2 regions of the Microbacterium marmarense genome follow, and region 2 is predicted to be linked to the other one. Evidence: predicted binding sites of a transcription regulator. Region 2 holds the regulator's gene; the other holds the start of a gene.
What was found. The regulator LexA, encoded in region 2, represses DNA repair genes until DNA is damaged. The targets are predictions, from matches to a motif close to TCGAACANNTGTTCGA.

Region 1: WDU96_RS02070 (Rv2578c family radical SAM protein) is a predicted target of LexA. The motif match lies at 4,337-4,352, and genes of this name have one in related genera.

The regions. Positions count from the first base shown of each region.
Region 1 is NZ_JBBDGL010000001.1:457,085-464,400, reverse strand. It holds gene WDU96_RS02090 (ABC transporter ATP-binding protein) at 1-970, shown strand, start outside; gene WDU96_RS02085 (energy-coupling factor transporter transmembrane component T) at 967-1,806, shown strand; gene WDU96_RS02080 (acyl-CoA dehydrogenase family protein) at 1,880-3,043, opposite strand; gene WDU96_RS02075 (M15 family metallopeptidase) at 3,204-4,241, opposite strand; gene WDU96_RS02070 (Rv2578c family radical SAM protein) at 4,361-5,422, shown strand; gene WDU96_RS02065 (DEAD/DEAH box helicase) at 5,481-7,316, opposite strand, start outside.
Region 2 is NZ_JBBDGL010000004.1:24,700-32,015, forward strand. It holds gene hisB (imidazoleglycerol-phosphate dehydratase HisB) at 1-177, opposite strand, end outside; gene WDU96_RS11765 (histidinol-phosphate transaminase) at 174-1,268, opposite strand; gene WDU96_RS11770 (LysM peptidoglycan-binding domain-containing protein) at 1,283-1,675, opposite strand; gene lexA (transcriptional repressor LexA) at 1,960-2,640, shown strand; gene WDU96_RS11780 (coiled-coil domain-containing protein) at 2,687-4,153, shown strand; gene WDU96_RS11785 (methylenetetrahydrofolate reductase) at 4,216-5,154, opposite strand; gene WDU96_RS11790 (S9 family peptidase) at 5,388-7,316, shown strand.

The DNA of each region.
Region 1 (7,316 bases), on a different contig from region 2:
GCCGGCCGAACTACGCGCTGCCCTTGAGTCGACGCCGGCGCCGATAGCTGAGGCAAACGACGAGGTGCCGCAGCCAGGCGCACTCGCGCCACGCGCAGCATCCGCACCCGAGACCGCAATCGAGGTGCGCCGCCTCACCCTTCGACGCGGCCGCACCGCGGTGCTTCATGACGTGAACCTCGAGATCCTTGAGGGCGAGTTCGTTGCGATCGTCGGAGCGAACGGTGCAGGCAAGACCAGCCTGATCCAGGCGATTGCCGGGGTCATCCCGCCACCGCGCGGCACGGTGTACTTGAGTGAGACGGTGCACTCGACCCCCCCTGCAAGCGGGGGCAGGGCCGTGGACCGGGGGCGGGTCGATGTCGCTCGCGCGGACTCGCGCACCACGAGCTCACTCATCGGCTTCGTCTTCCAAAACCCTGAGCACCAGTTCATCGCGCATACGGTGTTCGACGAGGTCGCGCACGGGCTGCGGCGCCAACGTCTGCCAGAAGACGAAGTAGAAGCGCGCACCTTGGCGCTGCTCGAGAGGTTTGGTCTCGCTGAGAAGGCACTCAGCCATCCCTTCCTGCTCTCAGGAGGACAGAAGCGACGCCTCTCGGTCGGCACCGCGCTGGTCGCGGGAGCTCCGATTCTCGTGCTCGACGAACCGACGTTCGGGCAAGATCGTGCTCGCGCCGACGAGTTGCTGTCGCTGTTGCGCGAGCTCAATGATCACGGCACCACCATCGTTGTGGTCACCCACGACATGCAATTGGTCACCGAGTACGCTGACCGCACGATCGTGCTCGCCGATGGCCGTGTCATCGCCGCCGGACCCACAGCCCACATTTTCGACGACCAGGCGCTGGTCGAGCGCGCGGGGCTGCGCCTGCCGCCGCTTCGGCAGGCGCTCACGAATCTGCCCTCGCATCCTGATCTCACAGGAGTCGCACGTCTTCGAGACCTTCCCGGCGGGGCCACCTCATGACTGCCGCGACCCTCGTGACACCCGCGCAACAGGAGTTCGATCCGTACGCGGGGCGATCAGCGGCATCCCCCATTCGTTTTCTTTACGCTCTCAATCCGCTTGGCAAGCTGTTGGCCCCGCTGCCCGCGATGGCGTTGCTGGTCTTTGTTCGGGATGCTGCCACACCCGCGGCCTTCATCGTGCTCAGCTACGCGATCATCCTCGTCGGAGCATCGATGACAAAACGTCTTACCGCAGTACTCGTGGCCGTGCCGCTCGCCATCATCGTCATCGGTGTCGGGTTTTCGATCTGGACCGATGCCGCACAGGTTGACCACACGGCCCCCGCCCTGCAGATCGGCGGCTGGACACTGTATTGGGGTGCGCTGGCCATCGGCTTCACGACCGGGCTCCGCATCGCCGCGATCGTCTCGCTCACGCTGATCGTCGGGCTGTCGACCACCGGTCCAGATCTCGTGCGCTCCATGGTGCAGCAGCTGCGCGTGCCATATCGCATCGGCTACACGGCACTTGCCGCCTTCCGCTTCGTGCCGCGTTTCGGGTATGAGCTAGAGGTCATCAGGCAAGCCCACCGCGTGCGCGGTGCCCACGGTGGACGGGGGCCAGTTGCCGCCATCGCGCGATGGAGCGGCTACATTGTGCCGCTGCTCGCGGGGGCGATCCGACACGCTGAGCGAGTGGCGCTTGCGATGGATGCGCGCGCCTTCGGCGCCTACCCTGATCGCACCGAGCGCTATCTAGTGCCGTGGCACACGCGTGACACGGTGTTTGTCGTGCTGTTCGTCGCAGCATCCGCCCTGATCTTCTGGTTCACCTATCCGTGGACTCTCGCGTAGCGGACTAATGGTGACGCGAAATGCCGCGCCCGCCCGACGGGCGAGACGCGGCATCTCGATGTCGATGAAGCGCCTAGCGCTTGCCTGCGATCTGACGACCGACGATCTCACGCATGATCTCGTTCGTGCCGCCGTAGATGCGGTGAACGCGTGCGTCGAGCAACGCCTGAGCGATCGGGTACTCGGTGATGTAGCCATAGCCGCCGTGCAGCTGCACGCAGGAATCGAGGATCTCCCACTCCCGCTCGGTCGTCCAGAACTTGACCTTCGCGGCCTCTTCGGCCGTGAGCTTTCCGTCTTTGTACGCCAGCAGTGCGCGGTCGAGATATGCCCACATCACGTCGACCGTGGTCGAGATATCAGCAAGCTTGAAGCGAGTGTTCTGGAAGTCGATGATGCGTTCGCCGAAAGCCTCTCGGCTCTTCGTGTACTCAACCGTCCATGCGAAGCCAGCCTGCGAAGCAGCAGCGGCAGCGATACCGATCGACAGTCGTTCAAGCGGCAGGTTCATCATCAGCTGAATGAAACCCTGCCCCTCCTTGCCGCTGATCAGGTTCTCGTCGGGCACGAAGACGTCAGAGAATGAGAGCTCCGCGGTGTCGTGACCGTGCGATCCCATCTTGTTGAGCTTCTTGCCGTGCTCGAAGCCCTCCATGCCGTTCTCGATGATGAGAAGACTGAAAGCATCGGGGCGGTTGCCCTCGCCGGTCTTGACGAACGTGACGACGATGTCGGCCGTCTTGCCCGAAGAGATGAAGGTCTTCGCACCGTTGACGATGTAGCCACCGTCAACCTTCTTGGCGGTCGTACTCGCACCGCGCAGGTCGCTGCCTGCGCCAGGCTCGGTCATGGCAAGAGCGCCGAGAACCTCACCGGTCGCCATGCGGGGCAGCCACTTCTCTTTCTGCTCCTGCGTGCCCATGTGCACGATATAGGGAACCGCAAGGTCGTCCTGAATGCCGAACGCGCCCGCGAGGGAACCGGCGCCAGCACCGATGACTTCTTCGTTCACGATCGTGCGGAACCGGTAGTCCTGCAGCATTCCCGCGCCGCCGAACTCTTCGGGCACCGAGAGGCCAATGAGGCCTGACTCGCCCGCGGCGAGCATGGTTTCGCGGTCGATCTCGCCCGCCGCATCCCAACGCTCACGCGCTTCGGTCGTTGCGTATCGCTTGACGAACTCTTTGACGACGTCGCGGAATGCTTCGTGGTCCTCGTCGTAAATGTCGCGCTTCATGTGCGCCTCCCTCTCGTCTTTGAGGAGCTGAGCCCGACGCGTCGCGCCTCTGCAGCCCGTCACTGATCTTACTCCTGTGTGAGATTGCGTCTAGTGTGAGCTGACACTGAGTTTCAGATTGATCTCAGCATGACGGATGCTGATTGCACCGCTGGTGTCACTATTGCGGGTACGTCGGTGCGGCGTCTAGTCCGAAGAAGTCCTCCAGTGTGGAGTATCCGCCCGCGTGATATGCGGCAGCGAGCTCGTTGCCGACGTAGCGCAAGTGCCAAGGCTCGGGCGAATATCCGCTGATCTCGGTGAATCCTTCTTCGTAGCGCACTATCCAGCCGTAGCGCCACGACTCGGCCGCGACCCATTCACCCTGCGGCGTCGCCGCCAGCTCGTCGAGCGTGCCGCAGCCACCATCGCAGGCGACCACGTCGGCGGCGAGTCCCGTCTGGTGTTCGCTGTAACCGGGTCGGGCACTCACCATGTCAGCCCCCGCGACGCCCCGCGAATCTACCTGGGTGCCATAGGAACTCTGTTGCGTTGTGTAGGAGCGGTATGCGCTCTGAAGCGCGATCACGCCGGCACCATCCCCTGCCGCGGCGGCTGCCATCTCAGAAAGCGCTGCTGCCGGATCGTTGCGCAGCTTGCCGCCCGAGATGCTCTGCACGCCCTCCGAGCCTGCGAGCGAACTGGGGGCGTAGTCGATCGGGTCGAGCGGTCGCGCCTTGTTGATCACGACCCATTGGCGCTCGGGATCGTCAAGCGAGAAGCAATCGGCTCGCCCCGCGACGATGGCTGACCGCACGGCTTCGCCACCACCGGCCGCGATGATGGCGGCTTCGTCTTCGCCAGCGTCGAGCTTCGCGACGACCCCGTCTAGAGCGCAGATGTCGTCCGCGAGGGCGACGGCCCCATCGGTGGCAGCGGGAATCTCCTTGGCCGCGGCCGGCATCGGCACGTCGACGCTCGAGTCCTCATTCAACACGGGGTCGTGCGCGATCGCCGGACCCGAGAGCGCCGCAGTGACAGCGACCGCCGAACCGACCAGCAGCGAGGCAGCCACGATCGCCGCGAAACCGACGCCAATACGCGCGGCGCGGCGATCGCGAGCATGGCGTGGCGCAGACGCTTCGGCATCTAGCAGCGCGGACGCGCGCCGTTCACGCCGCGACTGAGGTTCGCGTTGCGGCTGTTGCGTGCTGGTCACACTTTCTATTGTCACCCGCATTCATCACGATCCCCTGAACAGGCAGGCGGGTATCGAATAGTTTCTATTTCACCCCAGTCGCATTGACTTAACTATCGCAGCTATGTTCGACTGTTGCAATGAGATGGCAAGGGCAGCAATTGAAAACAGCGGATGCTTCAGCCCTGCCGGGCCTTGAGAGTCTGAACTCGCTGGTTCAGTCGGTCAGCACTCCCGAGTTCGCCGAGATGACCTTTCACGAGGTGCTCTGCAAATCAGCACTGAACCACGTTCCGGGCTCGTCCGCGATGCCTTTCGACTGGACGGTGAATCCATATCGCGGCTGCAGTCACGCCTGTTCATACTGTTTCGCACGAGGAACCCACGAGTACCTTGAGCTCGATGCGGGTCGCGACTTCGATTCGCAGATCATCGTCAAAGTCAATGTCGCCGATGTGCTGAGGCGTGAACTCAACCGCTCCACGTGGCAACAAGAGCCGGTAATGCTCGGCACCAACACCGATCCCTACCAACGCGCCGAAGGTAAATACCAGCTCATGCCCGAGATTGCGAGTGCGCTCACTGAAGCGGGAACACCGTTCTCAATCCTGACGAAAGGGACGTTGCTTAGGCGTGATCTTCCGCTGCTCAAAGATGCCGCCGATTCGGTGCGCGTGTCGATCGCGCTGTCGATCGCCGTCTTCGATGATCAGCTGCAGAAACTGATCGAACCGGGCACTCCGAGCACTGCCGCACGACTGGCGACTGTGCGTGCCGCGGCCGACGCGGGCTTTCGTGTCACTGTCTTTCTGATGCCGATCATTCCGCACCTGACAGACTCGATCGCCGTGATCGATCATGCACTCCGTGAGATCCGCGCCGCAGGCGCGGTGCGAGTCGTCTATGGCGCTTTGCACTTGCGCCCGGGAGCCAAACAGTGGTTCATGCAGTGGCTCGAGAATGAGCATCCAGAACTTGTATCGTCATATCTGGGCCTTTACCCGGGCGTTTCAGCCAACGCACCCAAGGGCTATCGCTCGTGGCTGGCAAAGCGGGTGCGCCCACTCATGCGGGTTCACGGCCTCGACGGCTACGCCGAAGACGATCACCCTAGAGGCGCACCTGTCTCGGGCCTCGCAGCACGCTCACGCGTTGTCACGACCAGCCGCGGGCGGGCCGCAGCCGGGGCGACGCTCTTCTAACTGCCAGACGCGAAGAAGCCCGCCCCGACAGGGACGGGCTTCTTCGGCTCAGCAAGAGTTATGCGTCGACGTTCGAGAGCTGGCGGTTGGCGAGCTCCTCGATAAGAGCATCGCCGGGGCGCACCTCATCGAACGGAGCATCGATCTCTGCGCGATCCAGCAGGTCACTCATTCGGTTGCGGCGCTGGCGCGGAATCAGGGTGACGACGGTACCTGAGCGACCGGCACGACCCGTGCGGCCCGAGCGGTGGAGGTAGGTCTTGTACTCGTCAGGAGCGTCGGCTTGCACGACCAGATCGATGTCATCGACGTGGATGCCTCGGGCAGCGACATCGGTGGCGACGAGCACGTGCACTCGTCCCGAAGTCATGCGCTCAAGGTTGCGGGTGCGCTTGGCCTGGTTGAGGTCACCGTGCAGGGCAAGTGCGCGAATGCCGGCATCATCGAACTGCTCAGCCAGCATCTCGGCGTAGGCGCGGGTGCGAGTGAAGACGAGCGTCTTGCCTTCACGGTCGACGAGCGACGCCAGGATCTCCGCCTTGTTGCGGTGGTCGATGACAAGCACTCGGTGGTCGATCGTGCCGGAGTCCTGGTCTTCACCAGCAACTTCGTAGACGGCGGGGTCAACGAGGAATTCGTCAACCAGGGCAGCGACCTCGCGGTCAAGCGTTGCCGAGAAGAGCAGCTTCTGGCTGCCCGGTGCGGTCTCGCGCAAGATGCGCTGCACCGGCTCCAGGAAGCCCAGCTCACACATGTGGTCACCCTCGTCGAGAACGGTGATCTGAATCTGCGAGAGGTCGAGCTTGCCCTGATTCATCAGGTCTTCGATACGACCCGGTGTGCCGATGATGATGTCGACACCCTTTTTGAGCGCACCTACCTGACGACCGGCGGGAACACCACCATAGATCTGAGTGGTGAACAGGCCCACACTGCGTGCGATCGGCTGAATGGTGCGGTCGATCTGCAGTGCGAGCTCGCGCGTCGGCGCCAAGATGAGCGCCTTCGGTGAACGACCGAACTCGCGACGCTGGCCCTTCTGCGAGCGCAACACACTCTCAACGAGCGGAGCGCCGAAGGCAATCGTCTTGCCAGAGCCGGTGCGTCCGCGCGCGAGCACGTCTTTGCCATTGAGGATCGGCTTGACCGTCGCCGCCTGAATCGGGAACGGCGCGCTCGCGCCCATTCCGGTCAACACCTGAACGATGTTTTCGCCGAGGCCGAGGTCACCGAACGAGACGTTGGCGACCAGCGCCGCTTGAATGGCCTTGCCCTGAAGTCGCTCGTGAACGACGTCTACGTGAGCCTCTTGAGCCGCTGAGCGCGACTTGGCGTTCCAGTCAGAGCGGGTGGGGTTGCTTTCGCGACGCGGGTCATCGCGACGCGGTCGGTCGCTGCTGCTCTGGCGCGCGCGGTCATCGTTGCGGTACGAGGGGCGTGCGTCGCCGAACGATCGACGGTTGTCGCGCTCGACACGATCTTGCGCGGGGCGGGCCGGGCGATCGTTGTCGTACGAACGAGTCGGGCGGTCGCCGCGGTCATCACGACGAGGAGCCTTGCTGTCATACGAACGAGTCGGACGATCACTGCGATCATCACGACGAGGAGCCTTGCTGTCATACGAACGAGTCGGACGATCACTGCGATCATCACGACGTGGCGACTTGTTGTCGTACGAACGGGCGGAACGATCATTGCGGTCGTCACGACGCGGTGCACGATCGTCATAAGCGCGCGCGGGGCGGTCGTTCTTGTAGGAACGAGCCGGCCGATCGTCATAAGAGCGCGCGGGGCGGTCGCCGCGGTCATCACGACGAGGAGCCTTGCTGTCATACGAACGATTCGGACGATCGCTACGGTCGTCACGACGCGGCCCACGGTCAGACCCGGCGTG
Region 2 (7,316 bases):
GAGATCGGTGAGCGAGTGCTTGGCGAACGCCGTCAGCATGTGGTCGAAGAAGGGCACGGTCGTATCGATGTGACTGCGGCCGTTCCCATCGAGGTTGAGTTCGAGCTCAACGGATGACTCGCTCGTGGAGCGCCGGATGGATGCCGTGCGTGGGGCGCGAGAAGTAGCTTCGGTCATGACGCTGATCCTATCGACGCCAACGCGTCCAAGAACGCGGTGGTCTCTTCTTCGGTGCCGGCCGAAACTCTCAGGTGGTGAGGGATCCCGACGTCGCGAATCAAAACGCCACGGTCGTAGAGCGACTGCCATAGGGCTGCGGGATCAGCGACATCGCCAAACAGAACGAAATTCGACCAGGATTCGTAGGGGCGATACCCGAGTGCTTCGATGGTCGCTGAGATTCGATCCCGCTGCGCAACGATCTCATCAACCATCTGCAGCATCGTCGGTGCGTGACGAAGCGCCGCACTCGCGGCTGCTTGAGTAAGAGCGCTCAAGTGATAAGGCAACCGAACCAGCCGCAACGCATCGACGACGGCAGGGTCAGCGGCGAGGTAGCCGACCCGAGCACCTGCAAAAGCAAACGCTTTGCTCATCGTGCGCGAAACGATGAGCCTCTCCCGACCGGGGAGCAGCGTAAGCGCAGAGCGCTCCCCTTGCGGCGCGAACTCGTGATACGCCTCATCGACCACGACGATGCCGGTTGACGCCTCGTACACCGCCTCGATCACATCGAGACTCACGGGTGTGCCCGTGGGATTGTTCGGCGAACAAAGAAAGACAACGTCAGGTTGCGCCTCGCGCACCTGAACGGCGGCGTCGGTCGCCGAAATCGAATAGTCCACCTCCCGCCTGCCCGCGAGCCAAGTCGCCCCGACGGCTTGACTGAGCAGCGGATACATCGAATACGTCGGCGCAAAACCGAAGGTCTTGCGCCCCGGACCAGCAAAGGCTTGGAGAACGTGCTGCAGCACCTCGTTGGAACCGTTCGCTGCCCAGATGTTCTCGGCTGTCAATCCGTGACCGAGATAGTCCGCGAAACCTTCTCTCAATGCGACAAAATCGCGATCGGGATAACGGTTCACTTCGCGCAGTGCTAACGCGATCGAGTCCATGATGTCGTCCGCGACCTCTTGCGGCACGGGATGGGTGTTCTCGTTCACATTCAGCGCTATCGGCAACGGCGCCTGCGGTGCACCATAGGGCGTCAAGCCGCGTAAATCATCGCGGAGGGGCAGATCTTCCAGACGTACACTCACTCGGCCCATCGTAGGCCGTGTGACTAGGAGCCGGATGAGTATTCAGCCGGTACCGCCAGTCGCTGACCGACAAGAACGTTGGCACTGTCGAGGGCATTCAACCGCACGATGGCATCAACCACGTCGCGCGGGTCTGCCGCCGGGGCCACCTCTTCGGCGATGGACCAGAGCGAGTCGCCGGTTCCGACGGTCACGCTCTCGTAGGAGACCGACGCCACGCCGGAGTCTCGAGACGCCATTGCCGCACCGCCACTGATGACCGCGATACTCAAAGCGATCACGAGCGGCAATGCAGCCATGGCAGCGAACACTCGCCGTCCACGCACGGTCAACCGCAGCTTGGTGGGCTGGCTCGACGTTCGCGGCGCTGAGACTGACGCGGTCGGCGAAAAGGCTGTGATGGCGATAGTAGTCATGGCGGGTCTCCTCGACTCAGGAAGATTCGACTGGTGGAAGATTCGCAGGAGCGGATCGACCAAGTGGTCATGATGTGAATCTATATTCCGAACGTATCTTCGATCTAATTGGGTGTCAAGTGCCGTTTCTGATTTGCGACTCTCGAACGCGACACGCGCATGCGCTCGTGCGTTCGGGGGCTAAATCCGGATACGGTTTCGATAGGAGAACCCCACCACGACCCTCCGACATTCGAAGACCGATGCTGGTCACGGCTGCCGGAGAAACCAGACAGGAGCCGAAGATGAGCGATGCGAGTGGGCGCGAGAAACCGCAAACCCGTCGGCGCAAGAGCCTCAGCGACAAGCAGATGGCGATCCTCGAAGTCATCCAGCGTGCGATCGCGCGCAACGGGTATCCGCCGAGCATGCGCGAAATCGGCGACGCCGTCGGCCTGAAGTCGCTCTCTAGCGTCACCCACCAGCTCAACCAGCTGGAGTTGAGCGGATACCTGCGTCGCGATGCCGGAAAGACCCGCGCGATGGAAGTGCTCATCGACCTGCCCGGCACCGCCACCGAGAATCCCGCCGACAGCGCACCTACTGTCGGTGACGCCGCGATGGTTCCGCTGGTCGGGCGCATCGCGGCAGGCGTGCCGATCACCGCCGAACAGCACGTCGAAGAGATCTTCCCTCTTCCTCGTCAGCTCGTCGGCAAGGGCGAGCTGTTCATGCTCAAGGTTTCAGGCGACTCGATGATCGATGCCGCCATCTGCGACGGCGACTGGGTAGTCGTGCGCTCGCAGAACGTTGCAGACAATGGCGACATCGTTGCCGCCATGCTCGACGATGAGGCAACCGTCAAAACCTTTCGTCAGCGAGACGGCCACACGTGGCTGCTGCCACGCAACTCCGCGTTCGAACCGATTTTGGGCGACGATGCCGTCGTTCTCGGCAAAGTGGTTGCGGTGTTACGCGCTGTCTAACCCCCTCCACTAGTCTGGCGTCACCAAGATTCTTAGGGGGCACGCCATGGCATCAGAGGTCGAGAAGCTACGCGCTGAGTTAGAGGAGTTGCGTCAAGAGAACGCAGCTCTCAAGACAGCATCATCAGAACCCGTTGCCACGGGGCCGGCGAAGCCTGCCAGGTCGCGAGCGGGATGGTGGCGCGCTGCGCTGTCGGCCTTTTGCATCATCCTCGCCGGCTTCATGGTGCCGGTGTCGGTCGTGGCCAGCTGGGCGCGCGTGGAACTCGTCAGCGAAGATGCTTTCGTTGCCACCTTTGCACCACTCGCCGATGACCCAGGCGTGCAGGCTCTGATCATCGATGAAGCGGTCACCGCCATCGATGCCTCGATCGACGTCGAGACCTACACCGATAGCTTGTTCGACGGGATCGCGACCCTCGACCTTCCGCCTGCCGCGCTCACCGCGCTTGATCTGCTTCGTGCCCCGGCAGCATCCGGCGTCGAGAGCCTGATAGAGACCGGGGTGACGAGAGCCGTCGAATCAGACGCGTTCGCGAACGTATGGCGTACGGCTCTGGTAGCGAGCCACCGTGCATTGATAGCGACCGCCACGGCAGACGATACTGATGGCGTCGTCACGATCGCCAACGATGGCACCCTCGCCATTCAGCTCGGTCCCATCGTCGAAGAGCTCAAGTCGCAGATGATCGACCAGGGAATCGGTGTCGCAAGTTTGATTCCCGCGATTTCGACCTCAATCGATATCGTGCAAAGCGATGCACTGGTGTTGGTAGGCACCATATATGCGATCGCTGTCGCAGTGGGCTGGTGGCTGCCGGTGATCTGCCTCGCGCTCTTCGCGATCGGCATTGCGCTTGCCCGCCATCGCTCGGTCGCAGTGCTGGGCACGGGCATCGCGATTGCGATCGGCTCTGGCCTTCTCGCCGCCGGGTTCGCCGGCGCAAATGCCGTGCTGGGTCTCAACGCCTCTGCCGTGGGCATTCCGAGCACCACGCTGAGCACAATCTTCTACGCCGTGGTCGGGGCGATGCAAGACACGGCTGTCGTTCTTACCTTCCTCGGAGTCATCATCGCTTTGTCAGGCTGGATGGCGGGACGATCGCGTCACGCCGCACGAGCCCGCGCTTTCAGCGCGACGCTCTCGACTTCGGCACGCGGTTCGCTGCAGCGCAGCGGTATGAATACGGGCCGATTCGGCGAGTGGATGTACCAGCAGCGACTGCTGGTACGCGCCATCATCCTCGTACTCGCTGTGTTGCTTGTGTTCGCGTTGCGACCGCTGTCGATCGGCGACATCGTGTTGGTAGTGGTGCTCGCACTTGCAGCCTGGCTCGCCGCGACACTGGTGCAGCGAACCCCCGATGACGCGGTGGCGTCGTTGCCGACTGGCCTCGACGATCCTGCCGGAGAGGGCGACACTCTGGTCCTCGACGACACCGTGCCAGACGCTGCGGGCGCAGAGCTGGCCACCGTGACGCCGAGCGACGCTCAGACTCAGAAGCTGTCGTAGCAAGCCGAAAGAGGCGGATGCCGCAGCCTAGACGCTGCAGCATCCGCCTCTTCTCTGGTCACTCAGCCGTCGGTGGTCACGCCGGCATCGCGAAGCACTGCGAGCACGGTGTCGTGATTGTTGAACGCGTAAAGGTGAATCCCCGGCGCTCCGCCTGCGAGCACCTCACGCACCAGAGCTGATGCATGCGCAATCCCGATCTGCTGCTGTCCTTCGGGCGTCGGCTCGACCTCGAGCGCAACGGACAGTTCAGCGGGCATCGGTTCGCCGCTCAACTCGATGGTGCGGCGCAGCCGAGCTGGTGTAGTAACCGGCATGATGCCCGGCAGGATCGGAATGGTCACGCCAGCCGCTCTCGAACGTTGAACGAAAGAGAGGTAGTCGTCAGCGTGGAAGAACAGCTGCGTAATAGCGAGAGTTGCTCCCGCCGCTTGCTTTGCAAGCAGAGCGTCGATGTGCTCGTTGGCATAGCGCGAGCGTGGGTGCCCATTCGGGAACGCTGCCACAGCGATGTCGATGTTGTCGCGACGAGCGACTCGCGCGGCACCAGGTACGCCAGGCACAGGTTCTTCGCGATACGGCGTGCGCTCTGCCTGCACCCGATCGATGAGCTGCACAAGCTGCGCTGCGCTTTCGAGGTCTCCCAAAAATTGATCGTCTTCACTGACGCCCGGGGGCGGGTCACCCCGCAATGCCAGGAAACTCCCGATTCCTGCGTCGAGAAACTCGCGAATCAGGGCGTTCGTCGTCTCGTATGTGCTGCCTACGCAGGTCAGGTGGGCGAGCGGCTCCACATTCGTCTCATTGAGGATGTGGCTCAGCAGTTCGAGCGAACGCCCACCCGTCGTGCCCCCGGCGCCATAGGTGACTGAGATGAACCGCGGGTTGACCGTAGCCAGTCGTTGAATCGTCTGATGAAGCTTCGGCCACGCCGCCTCGGAGCGGGGCGGGTACACCTCAAAAGATATCGGCACGGGTGGTGCGCTCAGGTCGATTGACATGGGGTGATCTTCGGGTAAGAGGACGATTACGGGCCGGACGGCCGCGGACATACACCCGGGCGAAAGCCGCCGAGCTGTGCCATCGCGGGCGGATGCCGGGCTCGGCTGTCGCTCCATTGCCGTCGGCGTTCCAGGGAAGAAGACGTCAGGCGACGATGGTTCCAAGGTAGCGGACGGGATGACGTGCGTCGCGGCATGTGTCACCGTGTTTCGCTTTCGCCTACCGTGGAAGAGTGACTACTTCGCTCGCCTACGGCACTTGGCCGTCTCCGCTCACCGCAGCTTCTGTCTCGACGGCATCTCCGCGCCTTGAAGGCGCCCAATACGTCGGCGATGACGTGTGGTGGGGGCAGTCTGTCGCGGCTGAAGGCGGACGCACGACGGTGATGCGGCGAACGGCCACATCGCCCCCAGAATCGTTGCTCGTTGCACCATGGAATGCTCGCTCGAGCGTGCACGAGTACGGCGGTGGCGCCTGGGCGGCGTGTGAAGACGGTGTGCTCGTGTTCGTAGAGAAGACGGATCAGCGTGTCTGGCTCGTGCGCCCGGGCGGCGACCCGCGAGCCCTCACGCCAGAGTCGGGAGGCTATCGCTTCGGCGGACTGAGCGTGCAGCACGGCCGGCTATTGGCAATCCGTGAAACGCACGGTGATTCGCCCACTCCGCTGCGCGACATCGTAGAGATCTCAATGGATGCCTCTGCGGATCGTGACGGCAGCGCTGTCACAGTTCTCGCGAGCCACAGCACGTTCGTTGCGCAACCCGCGCTGTCGCCAGACGGCACGATGCTGGCATGGATCGCGTGGGATCACCCCCACATGCCGTGGGACGAAACCCAGTTGCGGGTGAAGCAGCTGGCGGCGAGCCTCGACGATTTCATCACGGTTGCGGGCGGAAACGGCAGCGCGCCCCTGCAGCCCGTATGGACCTCTCCCGCGGAACTCACCTACACCGACGACGAATCAGGGCGTTGGAACCTCATGCGCGTCACCCCGGGCCCAGACGGCGCCGCTCCTCGTGCGCTCGCGCCGGCGAACGCCGACACCGGCGGCGGATTGTGGGTACTGGGGCTGCGCTGGTTTGGGGTGCTGGCTGATGGCCGCATAGTGGCCATACGAACCAACGGCATCGACGAAGTAGTGGTGATTGAGCCTGACGGCACCGCGACTGCCCTGCCAATCGATGTCATGGCCAACACTGTCATCGAAGCGGCCCGAGGCCATGAGGTGCTGATCTCGACGTCGGGCGCCGACGGCAGCGCGACCATCTGGCGCGTTGACGTCGATCAGCCAGAGCGCGCCGAGCGAGTTGCCGGTGGCGCACCGGCGTGGGTCAAAGAGTGGATGCCGCGCGCGCGCCCATTCGTCGTTGAGGGCGCACGTGGCCCGGTGTACTCCTTCGATTTTCCGCCGACCAACCCGAATGTGCGCGCGCCAGTGAACGAGCGACCACCATACGTCGTGTTCGTACACGGTGGTCCGACAAGCCATGTGGGTGGCGCAGCATCCGGAAAGATCGCCTACTTGACCAGCCGCGGAATCGGTGTGCTCGATGTGAACTATGGCGGTTCTACGGGCTATGGGCGAGAGTATCGAGAACGACTACTCGGGCAGTGGGGCGTCGTAGACGTGGAGGATGTGATCGCGGCCGCTCAAGGGCTCGCCGAAGCGGGCATTGCCGATCCGCATCGGCTTGCTATCGCGGGCGGATCCGCGGGTGGGTGGACAGTGCTGTGCGCGCTCGCGCAATCAGATGTCTTCGGGGCGGGGATCAGCCGATACGGCGTTGCCGACCTGCGCCGTCTCGCCGAAGACACTCACGACTTTGAAGCGCGCTATCTCGACAGCATGGTCGGACCGCTGCCCGAAGCTGAGCAGCTGTACATCGATCGCTCGCCGCTGTCGCGCCTCGACCAGTTCACGACGCCGCTGCTGATCGAGCAGGGACTGGATGATCTCGTGGTGCCACCGTCTCAATCCGAGGCAGTGCGTGATGCTCTTGCCACCGCGGGTATCGCGCACGCTTACCTCGCCTTCGAGGGAGAAGGCCATGGCTTCCGCCGCGCCGAGACCATCGAGGCGACCCTCAAAGCCGAGATCGCCTTCATCGGTGCTGTCTTCGACTTCGCGCCGGCCGATGTTCCGCCGATCGAACTCGACTAG